DNA from 3 places in the Pinisolibacter sp. DMC19 genome. Region 2 is predicted to be linked to each of the others. Evidence: riboswitches for the same ligand, from Rfam matches in the RefSeq annotation. Region 2 holds a riboswitch; each other region holds the start of a gene.

Region 1 (5,481 bases), on a different contig from region 2:
CGGTGCGCAAGCGCCCGCTGCTGATCGTGCCGCCGTGGATCAACAAGTTCTACATTCTCGACCTCAACCCCGAGAAGAGCTTCATCCGCTGGGCGGTGGCGCAGGGCTTCACGGTCTTCGTCGTCTCCTGGGTCAACCCGGACGAGCATCAGGCCAAGAAGTCCTTCGAACACTACATGAAGGAAGGCATTCTCGAGAGCATCGGCGTCATCGAGAAGGCGACCGGCGAGCGCGAGGTCGACACCATCGGCTACTGCGTCGGCGGCACGCTGCTGTCGGTGACGCTGGCCTGGTGCGCGGCGACCGGCGACGACCGGATCAAGTCGGCGACGCTCTTCACCACCCAGGTCGACTTCACCCATGCCGGCGAGCTGATGGTCTTCGTCGACGAGGACCAGATCGGCATCGTCGAGGCCAAGATGGCCGAGCACGGCTATCTCGAGGGCCGCTCGATGGCGACGGCCTTCAACATGCTGCGCTCGAACGACCTGATCTGGCCCTATTTCGTCAACAACTACCTGAAGGGCAAGGAGCCCTTCCCCTTCGACCTGCTCTACTGGAACTCCGACAGTACGCGCATGCCGGCGGCCAACCACAGCTACTACCTGCGCAACTGCTACCTCGAGAACAACCTCACCAAGGGCAAGATGGAGCTGGCGGGCGTGAAGCTCGATCTCTCCAAGGTGACGATCCCGGTCTACAACCTCGCCGCCCGCGAGGACCACATCGCCCCGGCGAAATCGGTGTTCGAGGGCTCGAAGTTCTTCGGCGGCGAGGTGCAGTTCGTGGTCGGCGGCTCCGGCCACATCGCCGGCGTCGTCAACCCGGCCGACAAGCCGAAGTACCAGTTCTGGACCGGCCCCAAGGTCGAGGGCTCCATCGAGGACTGGTACAAGAAGGCGACCGAGCACCCCGGCACCTGGTGGCCGCACTGGCGCGACTGGCTGTTCTCGCTCGCCCCCGAGAGGGTGCCGGCGCGCGAGCCCGGTGGCGGCAAGCTGAAGATCATCGAGGACGCCCCCGGCTCCTACGTCCGCGTCAAGGCGTGATCTCGCAAGGCGCCCGCCCGGAGACACGCCGGCGTTGAGACTATCGCAAGGTGGATCGTGACACGCTCGCGGCTCGAAGCCCCTCCGGGTTTCGGGCCGCGACGCCGTCGCGCCCCTCGCCTCTCGCCTCTCGCAAGCCGGCCCGCCATGCCCGATCACGCCTCCTCGCCCGTGCTCGCCTTCCTGCGCTCGCTCGCCGTGCTCGCGCCGCCCCTGCCGCGCGCCAAGGTGCCGACGGCGACGCTTCTCGCGACCGCCGGTCTCGTCTTCGCGCTGCTGGCGGCGAGCGGATCGCGCGTCCTCGGCGATCCCGATTCGATGTGGCACACCACGATCGGCGACTGGATCCTGACGCACCGCGCCTTCCCGACCGTCGACCTGTGGTCGCACACGGTCGTGGGCGAGCCTTGGATCGCCAAGGAATGGCTGAGCCAGGTGCTCTTCGCCCTCGCCTTCCGCCTCGCCGGTTGGGCCGGCGTGGTGGCGCTGACCGCCGCGGTCGCCACCGCCGCCGTGCTCGTACTGGCGCGCGAGGCCTTCGCCCGCCTGCCGGCGCTGGTGGCGCCGCTGGTGCTCGCCCTGGTCTACATGCTGATGGCCGGCCAGCTCCTCGCCCGGCCGCATGCGCTCGCCTGGCTGCCGACCGTCCTGTGGACGCTCGGCCTGCTCCACGCGGCGGAAGAGGCCCGCGCCCCGCGCCCCGCCCTGCTCCTCGTGATGGTGGTCTGGGCCAATCTCCACGCCTCCTGGCTCTTCGGCCTCGGCGTGGTGCCGATCGTCGCGCTCGAGGCGCTGATGCGCGCCGATCCAGCCGAACGCCGCGGTCTCGCCGTCCGCTGGGGCCTCTTCGGTCTCGCCGCGGCGCTGGCGACGCTGGTGCATCCCTACGGCTGGGGCACCTGGAAGGCCGCCTTCTCGGTGATCGGCATCGAGGGGCTACAGGATTCGATCGTGGAATGGCGGCCGCAGAGCTTCGCCGGCTTCAACCCGCTCGAAGCGATACTGCTGCCGGTGATCGCACTGCTCGCCACCGCGGGTGCGCGCATCCCGCTCGCGCGGCTGCTGCTCCTCCTCCTCCTCTTCCACATGGCGCTCGCCCACGTCCGCCACACCGCGCTGCTGACGCTGGTCGGCACGCTGGTGGCGATCGAGCCTGTCGCCGCCCGCATCGGCCGGCCGGACACCGAGGCTCCCGCCCCGCCGCGGGCGCTGACGATCGGCGCCCTCGTCCTCGCTCTCCTCGTCGCGGCCACGCTGCCGCTGCGCGACGTCGCCCCGCCGCGCGACAACGCCCCCGCCGAGGCCCTCGCCGCCGCCCGCGCCGCCGGCGTGACCGGCGCGGTGATGAACGACTACGGCTTCGGCGGCTTCCTGATCGCGCGAGGGGTCCCGACCTACATCGACGGCCGCACCGAGCTCTACGGCGGCAAGCGCGTCGCGCTCTATCGCAAGGCGGTGTCGCTGCAGGGGCTCTCGGCCTTCGACGAGGTCTTTTCCGATCCGAAGATCGGTTGGACCCTGCTTGCCACCGGCATGGCGGCGAACGATCTCCTCGACCGCACCCCCGGCTGGCGCCGCGTCTACGGCGACGACGTCGCCGTGGTCCACGCCCGCGTCGTGCCCTGATCACCGGCGGCGCGCTGCCCCCACGCCTCTTCGAAGACGAGGTCGTCGAGCGACAGCCGGCGGCGCCACCCCCGCTGCTCCAGTTCCGGCGAGGCGAAGGCGGCATCGACCCTTCCGAGACAGAGGCAGGCGACGATCTCGATCTCTTCGGGAATGCCGAGCAGGCCGCGCACCCGCCCCTTGTCGATGATCGAGACCCAGCCGACGCCGATTCCTTCGGCCCGCGCCGCCAGCCACAGGTTCTGCACCGCGCAGACGCAGCTGTAGAGATCCGTCGCCGGATCGGCGCTGCGCCCGAGCACCACCGGTCCGGCCCGATCGCGATCGCAGGTGACGACGACGACGACCGGCGCCTCGCGCAGCCCTTCGAGCTTCAGCCGGCGATGGATCGCCGCCCGGTCGTCGGGGAAGAGCGCCGCCTCGCGCTCGCGCGCCTCGAGGAAGGCGTCGTGGAGGCGGGCCCGCACCGCAGGATCGCGCAGGACGAGGAAGTTCCACGGCTGCATGAAGCCGACCGACGGCGCCCAGTGCGCCGCCTCGAGCAGGCGCCGCAGCACCACCGGATCGATCGGGTCGGGCCGGAACTCGCCACGCACGTCGCGCCGTGTCGCGATGGCGCGGTAGACGGCGGCGCGGTCGGCCTCGTCAAAGGCGGAGAACTCGGCCATCGCGAGACCGGCGGTCTCGGGCGGGACGGTGGAGGGCAGAGACGATGCATGATCGCCCGCTGCGGCGGGCTCGAAGGTGTGGCGCGACATCGATGATCCCCTCGTGTCGACGCGACCCGGCGCCGACCAGACGCTGGGACCTCTTCGGCTCGGCCGGTCTCCCGACTGAGGATCACCCCGCTCCGACGCCTTCCCGGTCGCCCGGTGGCTCTCCCCTCGCGGGGTGTCGGAGCAGTCCCCCTACACGGTGTTGGGCACGTCGCGGACTTCCACCGCGTTCCCGATTCTCCCGCGCGGGCGGGCACCGAACCGACATCGGAGATGCCACGTCCGCGCCGTGCGCGAAAGCGGGAAACGAAAGAGCCCGCCCGGATCGGCCCGGGCGGGCTCTCTGTTCGCGACGATCGCGGGTCCGATCACTCCGCCGGAGCGGCGTCGGCCGGGGCGGCGACCGCCGTGGAGGGGTTCAGCGCGGCGTGGAGCTTGTCGCGATCGAGCTCGCCTTCCCACCAGGCGACGACGACGGTGGCGACGCCGTTGCCGACGATGTTGGTGAGCGCACGGCACTCCGACATGAACTTGTCGATGCCGAGGACGATCGCCATGCCCGGCACGAGGCGCGGATCGACGACGGCGAGGGTGGCGGCGAGCGTCACGAAGCCGGCACCGGTGATGCCCGAGGCCCCCTTCGAGGTCAGCATGGCGACGATCAGGATGGTGATCTGCTGGCCGAAGGACAGATCGAAGCCGAGCGCCTGGCTGATGAAGATCGTCGCCAGCGTCATGTAGATGTTGGTGCCGTCGAGGTTGAAGGAATAACCCGTCGGGACCACCAGACCGACCACCGGCTTGGAGCAGCCGGCGCGCTGGAGCTTCGCCATCAGCTGCGGCAGGGCGCTCTCCGACGACGAGGTGCCGAGCACGACCAGCAGTTCGTCCTTGATGTAGGCGAGGAACTTGAAGATCGAGAAGCCGGCGATGCGGGCGATGGTGCCGAGCACCAGGACGATGAAGAGTGCGGCGGTCAGATAGAAGGTGGCGATCAGGCCGGCGAGGTTGCCGAGCGCCTGCGGGCCGTACTTGCCGATGGTGAAGGCCATGGCGCCGAAGGCACCGACCGGAGCGGCCTTCATGACGATGCCGATGACGCCGAACACGCCGAGAGCGACGTCGTCGATCAGGGTGCGGACCGGCTTGCCCTTCTCGCCCAACGCCATCAGCGCGAAGCCGAAGAGGATCGAGAACAGCAGGACCTGCAGCACGTCGCCGTTGGCGAAGGCGCCGACGACGCTGTCCGGAATGATGTGCATCACGAAGTCGACCGACTTCATCTGCTTTTCCGGCGAGGTGTACTGGGCGATGGCGGCGGCGTTGCCGGTGCCGTGGAAGCCGTGGCCCGGGCCGACGAGATTGCCGACGATGAGGCCGATGGCGAGCGCGAAGGTCGAGACGATCTCGAAGTAGACCAGCGCCTTGACGCCGACCCGGCCGACCTTCTTGGCGTCGTCGATGTGCGCGATGCCCGACACCACGGTGCAGAAGATGATCGGCGCGATCACCATCTTGATCAGCTTGATGAAGCCGTCGCCCATCGCCTTGATCCACTCGTTGGTGGCAAAGGCCGGAAACAGCCAGCCGACGACCGCGCCGAGCACGATCGCGATCAGCACCTGGACATAGAGGATCTGGTGCCAGCTCTTGCGCACCTCCTGCGGCATCTCCGGCAGGATGTGATCGGGCATGTGGATCTGCATGTAGGTCTCCCCCTCTCGGTCGTCACCCCGCGACGGCGTCGCCTGCGGCCCTCTCGGCCGTCTGGACGCATGTGAGAGGACGAGGTCCGCTCCGCGTGTCGCGCATGGGAAGTCGCCTTAAGGATCGCGCGGGATGCCTACAATTGCGGGTTTCCACAGATGCGACGGCGGCGCGCGAAATCTTCGGGAAATATCAACGGATTGGCCCAAACCGCTGGAGACTTGCGGCTTTCCACGATCGACCAACGGTCTAAGACGAAAGTTTGATCGATTGAATTGGATCGCGTCCAGCCATGCGGACGAAGAAGGGCCGGCGTCGCCGCCGGCCCTTCGATGACGTCGCACAGGGGCTTCGATCAGGGGAATATGCCGACCGTCTCGATG
Region 2 (5,481 bases):
CCGGAAGGCGACCATGCGCTCCGGCCGGGTTTCGAGCCGATAGCCGCCGGCGAGGTCGATGCAGTAGGGCACCGCCGGCATCACCGCGTCGAGGCAGTCGCGGATCGACGAGGGCTTGCCCGGCAGGTTGATGATCAGCGACGAACCGCGCAGGCCCGCCTCCTGGCGCGACAGGATCGCCGTCGGCACGATGGTCAGGCTCTTCGCCCGCATCGCCTCGCCGAAGCCCGGCATCATCCGGTCGCAGACGGCGAAGAGCGCCTCGGGCGTCACGTCGCGCGGCGACGGCCCGGTGCCGCCGGTCGTCACCACCAGCGAACAGCCGGCGACGTCGCACAGATCGATCATCGCCGCCTCGATCGCCGGGCGTTCGTCTTCCACCAGCCGCTTCTCGATGCGGAAGGGCGTCGCCAGCACTTCCTCGAGGTAGGCTTCGATCGCCGGCCCCGACAGATCCTCGTAGATGCCGCGCGTCGCGCGATCGGAAACGGTGACGACGCCGATCGGAACGGCGGTGGAAGTGACATCGGACATCATGACCCTCTGGGCACGCGCGGACTCGCTCGGGCGACGGGCCCGACCTTCGGCGCCATCAAAGCCCCATGCCTTGCCATGGATCAAGAGGCCGACCGCCCAGCCGTGGCAGGAGGTGGCGAAGTTGAACTTTGGACGGAGAAATCTCATGGCCCGTACCGCGGAAGGATACCGCGCCCATCGCGGCCCCACCTGGCTCACCGGCGGGTTTCGCCCGTTCTTCCTGGCGGCCGGCCTGTGGGCGGCGCTGGCGGTGGCGCTGTGGCTGCCGCTGTGGGAAGGCATGATCACCCTGCCGAGCCGGCTCGCGCCGATCGACTGGCACGCCCACGAGATGCTGTGGGGCTATGCCGGTGCGGCGATCGCCGGCTTCCTGCTGACCGCCATCCCCAACTGGACGGGGCGCCTGCCCGTCGTAGGTCAGCCGCTGCTGGTCCTCGTCGTGCTGTGGGCGATCGGCCGTATCGCGATCTTCGCCTCGGCGCCGCTCGGCGCGGTGGCGACAGCGATCCTCGACCTGCTCTTCCCCCTCGGCCTGACCTTCGTCGCCGCCCGCGAGGTGGTCGTCGGGCGCAACTGGCGCAATCTCAAGGTCGTCGGCCTCGTCGGCCTGCTCGCCGTGTCGAATGCCGTCTTCCACGTCGAACTGGCGATGCGCGGCACCGCGCCGCTCGCGATCCGCATCGCCATCGCCGCGATCCTGATGCTGGTGGTGGTGATCGGCGGCCGCATCGTCCCGAGCTTCACCGCCAACTGGCTCAGGCCGCGCGGCCCCGGCCGCATGCCGATGCCCTTCGTCCGCTTCGATCAGGTGGCGAGCCTCGTCGTCGGCGTCGCACTGGCGATCTGGGTGGTGCTGCCGGAACATCGGGTGACGGCTGTCGCCCTGCTGATCGCCGGCGTCGTCGATCTCGCCCGCCTCGCCCGCTGGGCCGGCTGGCGGACGACCGGCGAGGCGCTGCTGGTGGTGCTCCACGTCGCCCGCCTCTTCGTCGGCCTCGGCTGCCTCGCGCTGGCGGCGAGCATCGCCGGTGCGAACCTCGCCCCGACCGCGGCGCTCCACGCCTGGACGGTCGGCGCCATTGGCCTGACCACGCTGGCGGTGATGACGCGCGCAAGCCTCGGCCACGCCGGCCGGCCGCTCCACGCGACACGGCCGATCGCGGCCCTCTACGTCGCCTGCACCGTCGCCGCGCTCGCCCGCGTCGCCGCCGGCTTCGGCTGGGCCGAGTTCGCGCTGCTGCACGTGGCGGCGCTCGGCTGGATCGTCGCCTTCGGCGGCTTCTTCGCCATCTACCTGCCGATCCTCACCCGCCCCCGCGACTGAGACGGCACGGACGCTTCCGGCAAAGAACAAGGGCGGCCCCGAGGGCCGCCCTTTTGCGTCGCGTCGCGCCGCCGATCAGTGGCCGGTGTGGTTCATGCCGCCGCCGGAATGATCCATCGGCTTCTGTGCCTCGACGACGAAGTCGACGTCGACCGAGCCGGCCTTCTCGAACACCAGCGTGCCCTTGAAGTCCTTGCCCACCTCGATCGGTCCACCGAGGCCGATGAACATCACGTGGAAGCCGCCGGGCTTCAGCTCGACGGTCTTGCCGGCGGGGATCTCGATGCCCTTGTCGAGGGCACGCATCTTCATCACGCCGCCGTCCATGCTCATCTCGTGGATCTCGACCGTCTTGGCGACGTCGGACTTCACCGCCACCAGACGGTCGTCGGTGGTGCCGGTGTTCTTGACCGTGAGATAGCCGCCGCCGACCGGCGCCGCCTTCGGCGTGGCACGGCTCCAGGGATGGCCGATCTCGAGCGCGCCCACCTTGTAGCCGTGGGCGAGCGCCACACCGGCCGAGAGGAGGAGAGCGAGGCCGGAAGCGAGCGCGAGGGTCCGGATGGTCTTCATGAGTCTGTCTTTCGCGTGGAGGGCGATCGGGCCGCGCCGCGTCGGGCGTCCGGGCCGTCGCCGGGAAGGGAAACGTCGGTGGATGGACGGATCATGCCGCCGGCGGGCCGCGGGCCGTCGCCCGCGGCGCGAGGACCGTCGTCCCCGCTTCGTCCCGCCACGCCAGCCGATCGACCGCGACCAGCCGCGGCGCCGGCACCTCCGCCACCACCACGGCGCCGAGGCCGGGGGCGGAGAACAGCACGCAGGTGCCGCAGAAGTGATCGCCGTGATCGACGCGGTGGCCGGCGATGTCTTCGGCCGCGCGCGCGCCGTCGACCGGGGCGCTGCAGATGCCGGCGACGGCGATGCCCGACCCTTCGACCAGATCGGCTGCGGTGACGAAGCCCGGCAGCACCCGCGGCGCGAAGGCGACGAGCACCAGCGCCACCGCGAGCGTCGCGGCGGCGACAAGGCGCTTCCATCGTCCGGGCGTCCACATCGTCATCGCCCGACCATGCGGGCTGTGACCGCGTCTCGTCAATCCGTCGCGGTCCCTTCCCCCCTCACCCGGCCGGCCCTTGCGCCGATCGCGACCGGCGTCTACGATTCCTCCTGTGATGGTGCCGCGTCGGAGTCCTCCGAAGCGGTGAAAAGGGAACACGGAAGGGCCGAATCGTGCCCGAGCCGTGGCCGCCCCCGCGACTGTGAGCGGCGAGGGGTCCGAACGAAGATCGCCTGCGGGCGATCGGTCACTGATCGCCCCCGAGACCACCCGGGGGAGCACGATCGGGAAGGCCGTCCGGATCTCGACGACCCGCGAGCCAGGAGACCTGCCATCCGCATGAGCGTCGTTCGCGTCCCTCGGGCGGGGTGTCCCGGTTGGCGTTGTCGGAGTGACCCGCGTCGCGGGCCTTCGCTTCACGGGCGACGCGCTCGAAGATCGAGGTGGAAGACATGCACATCATGGAAGGCTTCCTGCCTGCGCCGCACGCGCTCGGCTGGACGCTGGTCTCCGCGCCCTTCGTGGTCGGTGGCTTCGTCTCGCTGCGCCGTACGCTGCGCGAGCGTCCCGAGGCGCGCCTGACGCTGGCCGCCGCCGGCGCCTTCACCTTCATCCTCTCGGCGCTGAAGCTGCCGAGCGTGACCGGCTCCTGCTCGCATCCGACCGGCACCGGCCTCGGCGCCGTGCTCTTCGGCCCCGCCGTGATGGCGCCGATCGGCGTCATCGTGCTCCTGTTCCAGGGCCTGCTGCTCGCCCACGGCGGCCTCACCACGCTCGGCGCCAACGTCTTCTCGATGGCGATCGCCGGCCCCTGGGTCGGCTGGGCGACGTGGAAGCTCGCCTCCCGCGTCGGCCTGCCCGCCACCGTCGCCGTCTTCCTCGGCGCGGCGCTGGCCGACCTCGCGACCTATGTCGTGACGTCGTTCGAACTGGCGCTGGCCTTCCCCGACCCGACGTCGGGCATCGCCGGGGCCTTCGTGAAGTTCGCCGGCATCTTCGCCGTGACGCAGGTGCCGCTGGCGCTCGCCGAAGGCCTGCTCGTCGTCGTCGTCATGAATGCCCTCGTCGGCCGCCTCCCCGGCGCCTTCGACGGCAAGATCGCGGAGGCCGGCCGATGACCTCGACGCTCTCCAACCGCACCTCGATCGCGCTCCTGCTCGTCGCCACCGCCATCGTCGTCGCCCCGATGCTGCTGCCCTTCGGCGGCGAGTTCCTCGGCACCGACGACGCCGCCTCCAAGGCGATCGAGGAGAGCCATCCCGGCTTCGAACGCTGGACCAAACCCTTCTGGGAACCGCCGTCGAAGGAGATCGAGAGCGCGCTCTTCGCCCTCCAGGCGGCCATCGGTGCCGGCATCCTCGGCTATGCACTGGGCCACCGCAGCGGGAGCCGCCGTCGCGATGACGCCGATCGATAGGATCGCCGCCGGCAACCGCTGGCGCGACCGCTCGCTCGCCGAGAAGGCCCTGCTCGGGCTCGGCCTTCTCGCCCTCGCCCTCCTCACGCCGCCCTGGCCGACGGCCGTCGCGATCCTCACGGTCGCGACGCTCGCCGTGACGTGGCGGGCCGGCGTGCCGTTGGCGACGTGGGCGCGCCTGCTCGCCGCCCCGCTCGGCTTCGTGCTGACCGGCGCGGCGACGCTGCTCGTCACCATCGGCTCGGACGGCATCGGCTGGGCGCCCGGCGGCCTTACCGCCGCGGCGACCCTGACGCTGCGCGCGAGTGCCGCCGTCGCGGGCCTGCTGACGCTCTCGGCCACCACACCGGCGACCGACCTCGTCGCCGGCCTGCGCCGCCTGCGCGTGCCCGACGAGTTCGTCGAACTCGCCCTGCTCGTCCACCGCTTCCTGCAGGTGACGGGCGAGACCGCCGCCGCCATGAACGCCGCGCGGGCCGCCCGGCTCGGCGACGTCGACTGGAAGAGCCGCATCCGCTCCGCCGGCATGGTCGCCGCCAACCTCCTGCCGCGCACGCTCGATCGCGCCCGTCGGCTCGAGATCGGCCTCGCCGCCCGCGGATGGAACGGCGGGGCGCTGGCCGTACTTTCGCCCGCCCGCCCGGTCTCGCCGACCGGCCTCGCCGCGACCGTCGCGGTGCTCACGTCCCTCGCACTTCTCGGATGGATCTTCGCATGAGCCTCCTCGCCGTCGAAGGCCTCTCCTACGTTTACCCCGGCGGGGTGACGGCGCTCGACCGCATCGACCTCACGGTCGAACGCGGCCGCCGCCTCGCCATCCTCGGCCCCAACGGCGCCGGCAAGACGACGCTGCTCCTCCACCTCAACGGCACCCTGCGCCCGAGCGCCGGCCGCATCGCGCTCGACGGCGCGCCCGTCGCCTGGGACCGTGCCGGCCTCGTCGCCTGGCGCCGCCGCGTCGGTCTGGTGCTGCAGGAGGCCGACGACCAGCTCTTCGCCCCGACGGTCTTCGAGGACGTCTCCTTCGGCCCGCTCAACCTCGGCCTGACGCCGGCCGAGGCGCGCGCCCGCGTCGAGGAGGCGCTGACGGCGCTCGGCATCGCCGACCTCGCCGACCGCGCCACCCACATGCTGTCCTTCGGCCAG
Region 3 (5,481 bases), on a different contig from region 2:
TCGGTCTCGACGATCGCCACGATCTTTTCGGGATCGACGCGGAAGAACGGCTGACCGATGCGGTCGTGCGCCGCCACCATCGGGATCGGCTTCCTGTGCGGCGGCCGATCGGTGCCGTAGTAGATGTCGTGCATGCCGGCGAGCGCCAGGCTCTGCCAGGAGTTCACCTCGAGGATGATCTTGTCGGCGCAGTCGAGCCAGGTCTTGTTGTTGCCGATCGACGACGATGGGATCAGCAGCCCGTCCTCGGTGATGCCGGCGACCTCGACCACCGCGACGTCGAGCTTGCCAAGGAAGCCGAACCACACCGTCTGGGCGACGTGCGAGAGGTGGATGTCGATGTACTCCATCTCACCGGCGTTGATGCGCTTGCGGCAGATCGGATCCGACTGATAGGGCAGCCGCATCTCGATGCCGTCGACCTTGGCGAGCGCGCCGTCGAGTTCCGGCGCCGTCGAGGCACCCGTCCACACCTTGACCTTGAAGGGCCGACCCTGCGCGTGCTCCGCGTCGATCCGCTTGGCCAGTTCGATCGGCACCGCCTTCGGATAGCCCGCGCCGGTGAAACCGCTCATGCCGACGGTCGCACCGTCCGGGATCAGGGCAGCGGCCTGGGCCGCCGTCATGACCTTGGAGAAGAGACGGGGATCGAGAATCCGGGAAGGCTTGGTCGCAACGTTCATCTCGGGGAGGCCCTTTGGCACCGTCGCCAGTCTTCGGCGACGAACCGCCTTCTCCGGCGAACCGACGGCAATCGGTCGGCCGGTCACGGCGATCCATGGTTCGGCAGGTTCATCTCGGACGGATCGCCCCGATCCGCCCGGAACATGCTCGCGACCGAAGCCCCGCGCCCTCTCTCGCCCTTGCCCTGCGACGAACGAGCCGCGTCTTTCGATCTCGTCGATTGAAATAACGAGCAAGAGCCCCGGCTCGAACCCATACGAAAGCATTTGAAAGCAGTGCAGCATGGATCGCGACGACAGATGCGCCGCAGGGCCGATTCGGCGTTTTCAATGCCTTGCGATCGATTGCTCACAAAATTCGGAGTATGTTACCGAATATTCGCATTCGCGCATTGCTGCACCGCACATGTATGCGAAAATCGCATGTCTCGCGCACAGAGCCCCGCGTCTGCGACCTTCGGACGAGACGGCGGGCGATCCGACCGTTTTCGGCCGGAAATCGGCGGTCTGCGAGGCGGTTTGCCGGCCGCTTTCCTTGACAGTCGTGTGAAACGCCCCTTATCTCGCCCGGTCGACGGTCCCGCGGGCACTCCCGCGGGCGAAGAGGGAATGCGGTCGAGCCTCTCGCACCCGAGAAGCTCCAAGCCGCGGCTGCCCCCGCAACTGTGAGCGGAGAGTGCCGACGCCGAATGCCACTGGGTTTCCCCGGGAAGGCGGCGCCGACGCGATCGATCCGCGAGCCAGGAGACCTGCCGTCGCGCCCGAAATCCCCGACCGCCGGAGGGGCGGAGAAGGAGAGCATGCCGTGACGACACCCGTATCCCGTCCCGAAACCACCCGTCCGACGACGGTGCTGGTCTGCGTCAACTGCCGCCGCGAGGGTGACGCCGAGGACGCCCCGCGCGCCGGCCGCCGCCTGCACGACGCCCTCGCCGCCCGCGCCGAGACACAGGACGACATCCGCGTCGTCGGCGTCGAGTGCCTGTCGGTGTGCAAGCGCCCGGTCACCATAGGCTTCGCCGACGAAGCCAAGTGGACCTATCTCTACGGCGAGTTCGACGAGACCGCCGCCGACGAGATCGTCGCCACCGCCCGCCTCTACGGCGAGACCGACGACGGTCTGATCGCCTGGAAGAGCCGCCCGGTCGCCTTCCGCCGCGGCGTCGTCGGCCGCATCCCGCCCTTCGCGGTCGCCACCGCCGATCCGGAGGGCCGCCCGTGACCGCCTTCGCCAAGATCCCCGTCACCATCGTCACCGGCTTCCTCGGCGCCGGCAAGACGACGCTGGTCCGCCACCTGATCGAGAACGCCCGCGGCCGCCGCATCGCCATTCTCGTCAACGAGTTCGGCGACGTCGGCGTCGACGGCACGCTGCTCTCCGACTGCGGCGACGACAGCTGCCGCCCCGCCGCCGTGGTGGAACTGACCAACGGCTGCCTCTGCTGCACCGTCGCCGACGACTTCATGCCGGCGATCGAGAGCCTGTTGGCGCTGCCGAACCGGCCCGAGCACATCGTGGTCGAGACCTCGGGCCTCGCCCTGCCCAAGCCACTGGTGAAGGCCTTCGACTGGCCGGAGATCCGGGCGAAGCTCACCGTCGACGGCGTCGTCGCCGTGGTCGATGCCGCCGCCGTCGCCGACGGCCGCTTCGCCGACGATCCCGAGGCGCTGGCCGCAGAGCGCGCCGCCGACGCCGCGATCGATCACGACAATCCGCTGGAAGAGGTCTACGAGGACCAGCTTCTCGCCGCCGATCTCGTCGTGCTCAACAAGGCCGATCTCCTCGGCGATGCCGACCTCGCGGCGATCGAAGCCGAGATCCGCGCTGCGGTGCCCCGTGCGGTGAAGGTGGTGCGCGCGACCGAAGGCCGGGTCGACCCGACCGTCGCCCTCGGCCTCTTCGCCGCCGCGGAAGACGACTTGGCCGCCCGCCCCTCGCACCACGAGGCCGAGGGCGAGGATCACGACCACGACGACTTCGAGACCATCGTCGTGGATGTCGCCGCCACGCCCGACGCCGAGAGCCTCGTCGCACGACTGAAGACCGTCGCCGAGGCGCATGACGTCTTGCGCATCAAGGGCTTCGTCGAGGTGACCGGCAAGCCGATGCGGCTTCTGGTGCAGGGCGTCGGCGCCCGCTTCCGTCATGCCTTCGACCGCCCGTGGCGGCGCGACGAGACGCGCGCCGGCCGTCTCGTGGTGATCGCCGAGAAGGGCCTCGACGCCGCCGCCGTCCGCGCCGCACTCGCGTCCTGAGGAGGGCTCCATGCATCTCGTCGCCGATCAGGTGCGATCGCTCGACGAGACCGCGCGCGCCGTCGACCTCGCCCAGACGCCGGGCGAGGTCGCCTTCCTCTCCTTCTCCGACAGCGACCTCGGACTGGTCGCGAGCCTCGCCGAGGAACGCGGTGACGCACTGCCGTCGCTGCGCCTCGCCTCGCTCGCCGACCTGCGCCATCCCTATTCGATCGACCTGTGGTTGGAGCAGGTCGGACGCCACGCGAAATTCGTCCTCGTCCGCCTCCTCGGCGGCATGGACTGGTGGCGCTACGGCGTCGACGAACTCTCCGTCGCCGCCCGCAATCGCGGCATCGCCCTGGCGATCGTCCCCGGCGAGGCCCGCGCCGACGACCGCCTCGACGCCGCCTCGACCATCCCCGTCGACGACCTCCGCCGCCTCTGGGCGTGGTTCCAGGAAGGCGGCCCCGACAATGTCGGCTCGGCGCTCTCGTGGATCGCCGCCCGTCTCGGTCGCCCCGCGACCTGGGACGAGCCCCGGCCGCTCCCCGCCCACGGCGAGTTCGCCGCCGCCCGGCGCGAGGGACCCGGCCCGCTGGCGCTGATCACGCTCTACCGCTCGATCTGGGCCGCCGCCGACACCGCGCCGATCACCGCTCTCGCCGATGCGCTCGCCGCCCGCGGCCTCTCGGTCAGGGCGGAATGGGCGACGAGCCTCAAGGACGGCCGCGTCGTCGAAGGGCTCTCGCGCCTGATCGAGACGGTGAAGCCTTCGATCGTCGTCAACACCACCGCCTTCTCCGCCCGGCTCGACGACGGCACCTCGGTGCTCGACCGCGCCGGCGTGCCCGTGCTGCAGGCGGTGCTGGCGACCTCCGATCGCGAGGCATGGCGCGCGTCCAGCCGTGGCCTCGGCGCCTCCGATCTCGCGATGAACGTGGTGCTGCCCGAGGTCGACGGCCGCATCGCCACGCGCGCGATCTCCTTCAAGGGCCGCGACGAACGGTCGGCGACGCTGGAACACGCCCCCGCCCGCCACGTCCCCGACGACACCGGCATCGCGGCGGTCGCCGATCTCGCCGCCGCCTGGGTGCATCTGGCGGAAACGCCGCGCGCGGCGCGCCGGCTGGCGATGATCGTCTCCAACTATCCGGCCAAGGGCGGCCACACGGCCTATGCCGTCGGCCTCGACACGCCGGCATCGATCGTCGCCATCGCCGAGGATCTGGCGACGGCGGGTTATGCGGTGACCCCACCGCCCGAGGCGAACGAGATCATGGCGATGCTCGAAGGGCGGACGGGGCACGGCGCCGCCACGGCCCTCCCTTCTCCCCTTGCGGGAGAAGGTGGCGCGCAGCGCCGGATGAGGGGTGTCCCCCTCTCCGCGGCGCCCGCGCCCGAGGCTGCCTCTGCGCCCCCTCATCCGCCCTTCGGGCACCTTCTCCCGCAAGGGGAGAAGGGGGAGATCGCCGCTCGGCCCCACGACACGACATCCACCCTCCCGCTCGCGACCTACGAAACCCTCTTCGCGGCTCTCCCCGAGACGTTTCGGGCCTCCGTCCTCGCCGCCTGGGGGCCGCCCACCGAGGACCCGGCGCTCGTCGACGGCGCCTTCCCCTTCGCGACGCTGGCGCTCGGCAACCTCCTCGTCGCGGTGCAGCCCGATCGCGGCCTCGCCGCCGATCGCAAGGACGCCTATCACGACGCCTCGCGCCCGCCGCGCCATGCCTATGTCGCCTTCTACCTGTGGCTCCGGGCGAGCGCGCGCATCGACGCGATGATCCACCTCGGCACCCACGGCACGCTCGAATGGCTGCCCGGCAAGGCCGCCGCCCCCGCCGCCGACTGCGCCCCGACGCTCCTTCTGGGCGCGACGCCGATCGTCTACCCCTTCGTCGTCAACAACCCCGGCGAGGCGGCACAGGCGAAGCGCCGGCTCTCGGCGATCGCGCTGGGCCACATGACGCCGCCGCTGACCAAGGCCGGCAGCCACGGCGCCGCCGCCGAGATCGAGGCGCTGCTCGACGAGTTCTCCCAGGCCCAGACGCTCGACGCCCGCCGCGCCCGCATGCTCGCCGAGACCATCCTCGAACGCGCCCGCGAGACCGGCCTCGACGCCGAGAGCGGCATCGCCCCCGAGATGGACGCGGCCGAGGCGCTGACCCGGCTCGATGCCTGGCTCTGCGATCTCAAGGACGCCCGCATCTCCGACGGGCTCCACGTCTTCGCCCGAGCGACCTCCCCGGCCCTGCGCGAGACCGCCGCCGCGACGCTGGCGGAAGACGCCGACGCGACCGCCCGCGCCTCCCTCGAGGGTGCACTCGAAGCCTGCGCCGCGGCCGAGCGCGACGGGCTGATCGCCGCCCTCGACGGACGCTTCGTCATGCCGGGACCGGCCGGCGCCCCCTCGCGCGGCCGTCTCGACGTGCTGCCGACGGGGCGCAATCTCTACGCCGTCGACCCGCGCGCCGTGCCGACCCGCACCGCCTGGGAGATCGGCCGCCGCACGGCGGAAGAGGTCGTCACCCGCCATGCGCAGGACCACGGCGACTGGCCGCGC

The links. Region 2 has a riboswitch for cobalamin ahead of ACT53U_RS12645 (energy-coupling factor ABC transporter permease). Riboswitches for the same ligand answer to the same signal wherever they lie in the genome.
Region 1: linked by a shared signal. The riboswitch ahead of bluB (5,6-dimethylbenzimidazole synthase) and the one ahead of ACT53U_RS12645 (energy-coupling factor ABC transporter permease) in region 2 are both predicted to bind cobalamin.
Region 3: linked by a shared signal. The riboswitch ahead of ACT53U_RS02070 (DUF1636 family protein) and the one ahead of ACT53U_RS12645 (energy-coupling factor ABC transporter permease) in region 2 are both predicted to bind cobalamin.

Annotation. Positions count from the first base shown of each region.
Region 1 covers NZ_JBQUZF010000001.1:568,323-573,803, forward strand. Annotated here, with positions in the region: gene phaC (class I poly(R)-hydroxyalkanoic acid synthase) at 1-1,049, shown strand, start outside; gene ACT53U_RS02500 (hypothetical protein) at 1,197-2,675, shown strand; gene bluB (5,6-dimethylbenzimidazole synthase) at 2,630-3,343, opposite strand; cobalamin riboswitch at 3,478-3,667, opposite strand; gene ACT53U_RS02510 (dicarboxylate/amino acid:cation symporter) at 3,760-5,085, opposite strand; gene argC (N-acetyl-gamma-glutamyl-phosphate reductase) at 5,454-5,481, opposite strand, start outside.
Region 2 covers NZ_JBQUZF010000004.1:322,283-327,763, reverse strand. Annotated here, with positions in the region: gene mog (molybdopterin adenylyltransferase) at 1-534, opposite strand, end outside; gene ACT53U_RS12660 (NnrS family protein) at 683-1,861, shown strand; gene ACT53U_RS12655 (copper chaperone PCu(A)C) at 1,937-2,434, opposite strand; gene ACT53U_RS12650 (hypothetical protein) at 2,526-2,921, opposite strand; cobalamin riboswitch at 3,018-3,269, shown strand; gene ACT53U_RS12645 (energy-coupling factor ABC transporter permease) at 3,371-4,036, shown strand; gene ACT53U_RS12640 (energy-coupling factor ABC transporter substrate-binding protein) at 4,033-4,335, shown strand; gene cbiQ (cobalt ECF transporter T component CbiQ) at 4,319-5,053, shown strand; gene ACT53U_RS12630 (energy-coupling factor ABC transporter ATP-binding protein) at 5,050-5,481, shown strand, end outside.
Region 3 covers NZ_JBQUZF010000001.1:468,418-473,898, forward strand. Annotated here, with positions in the region: gene ACT53U_RS02065 (acetyl-CoA hydrolase/transferase family protein) at 1-683, opposite strand, end outside; cobalamin riboswitch at 1,242-1,454, shown strand; gene ACT53U_RS02070 (DUF1636 family protein) at 1,489-1,905, shown strand; gene cobW (cobalamin biosynthesis protein CobW) at 1,902-2,939, shown strand; gene cobN (cobaltochelatase subunit CobN) at 2,950-5,481, shown strand, end outside.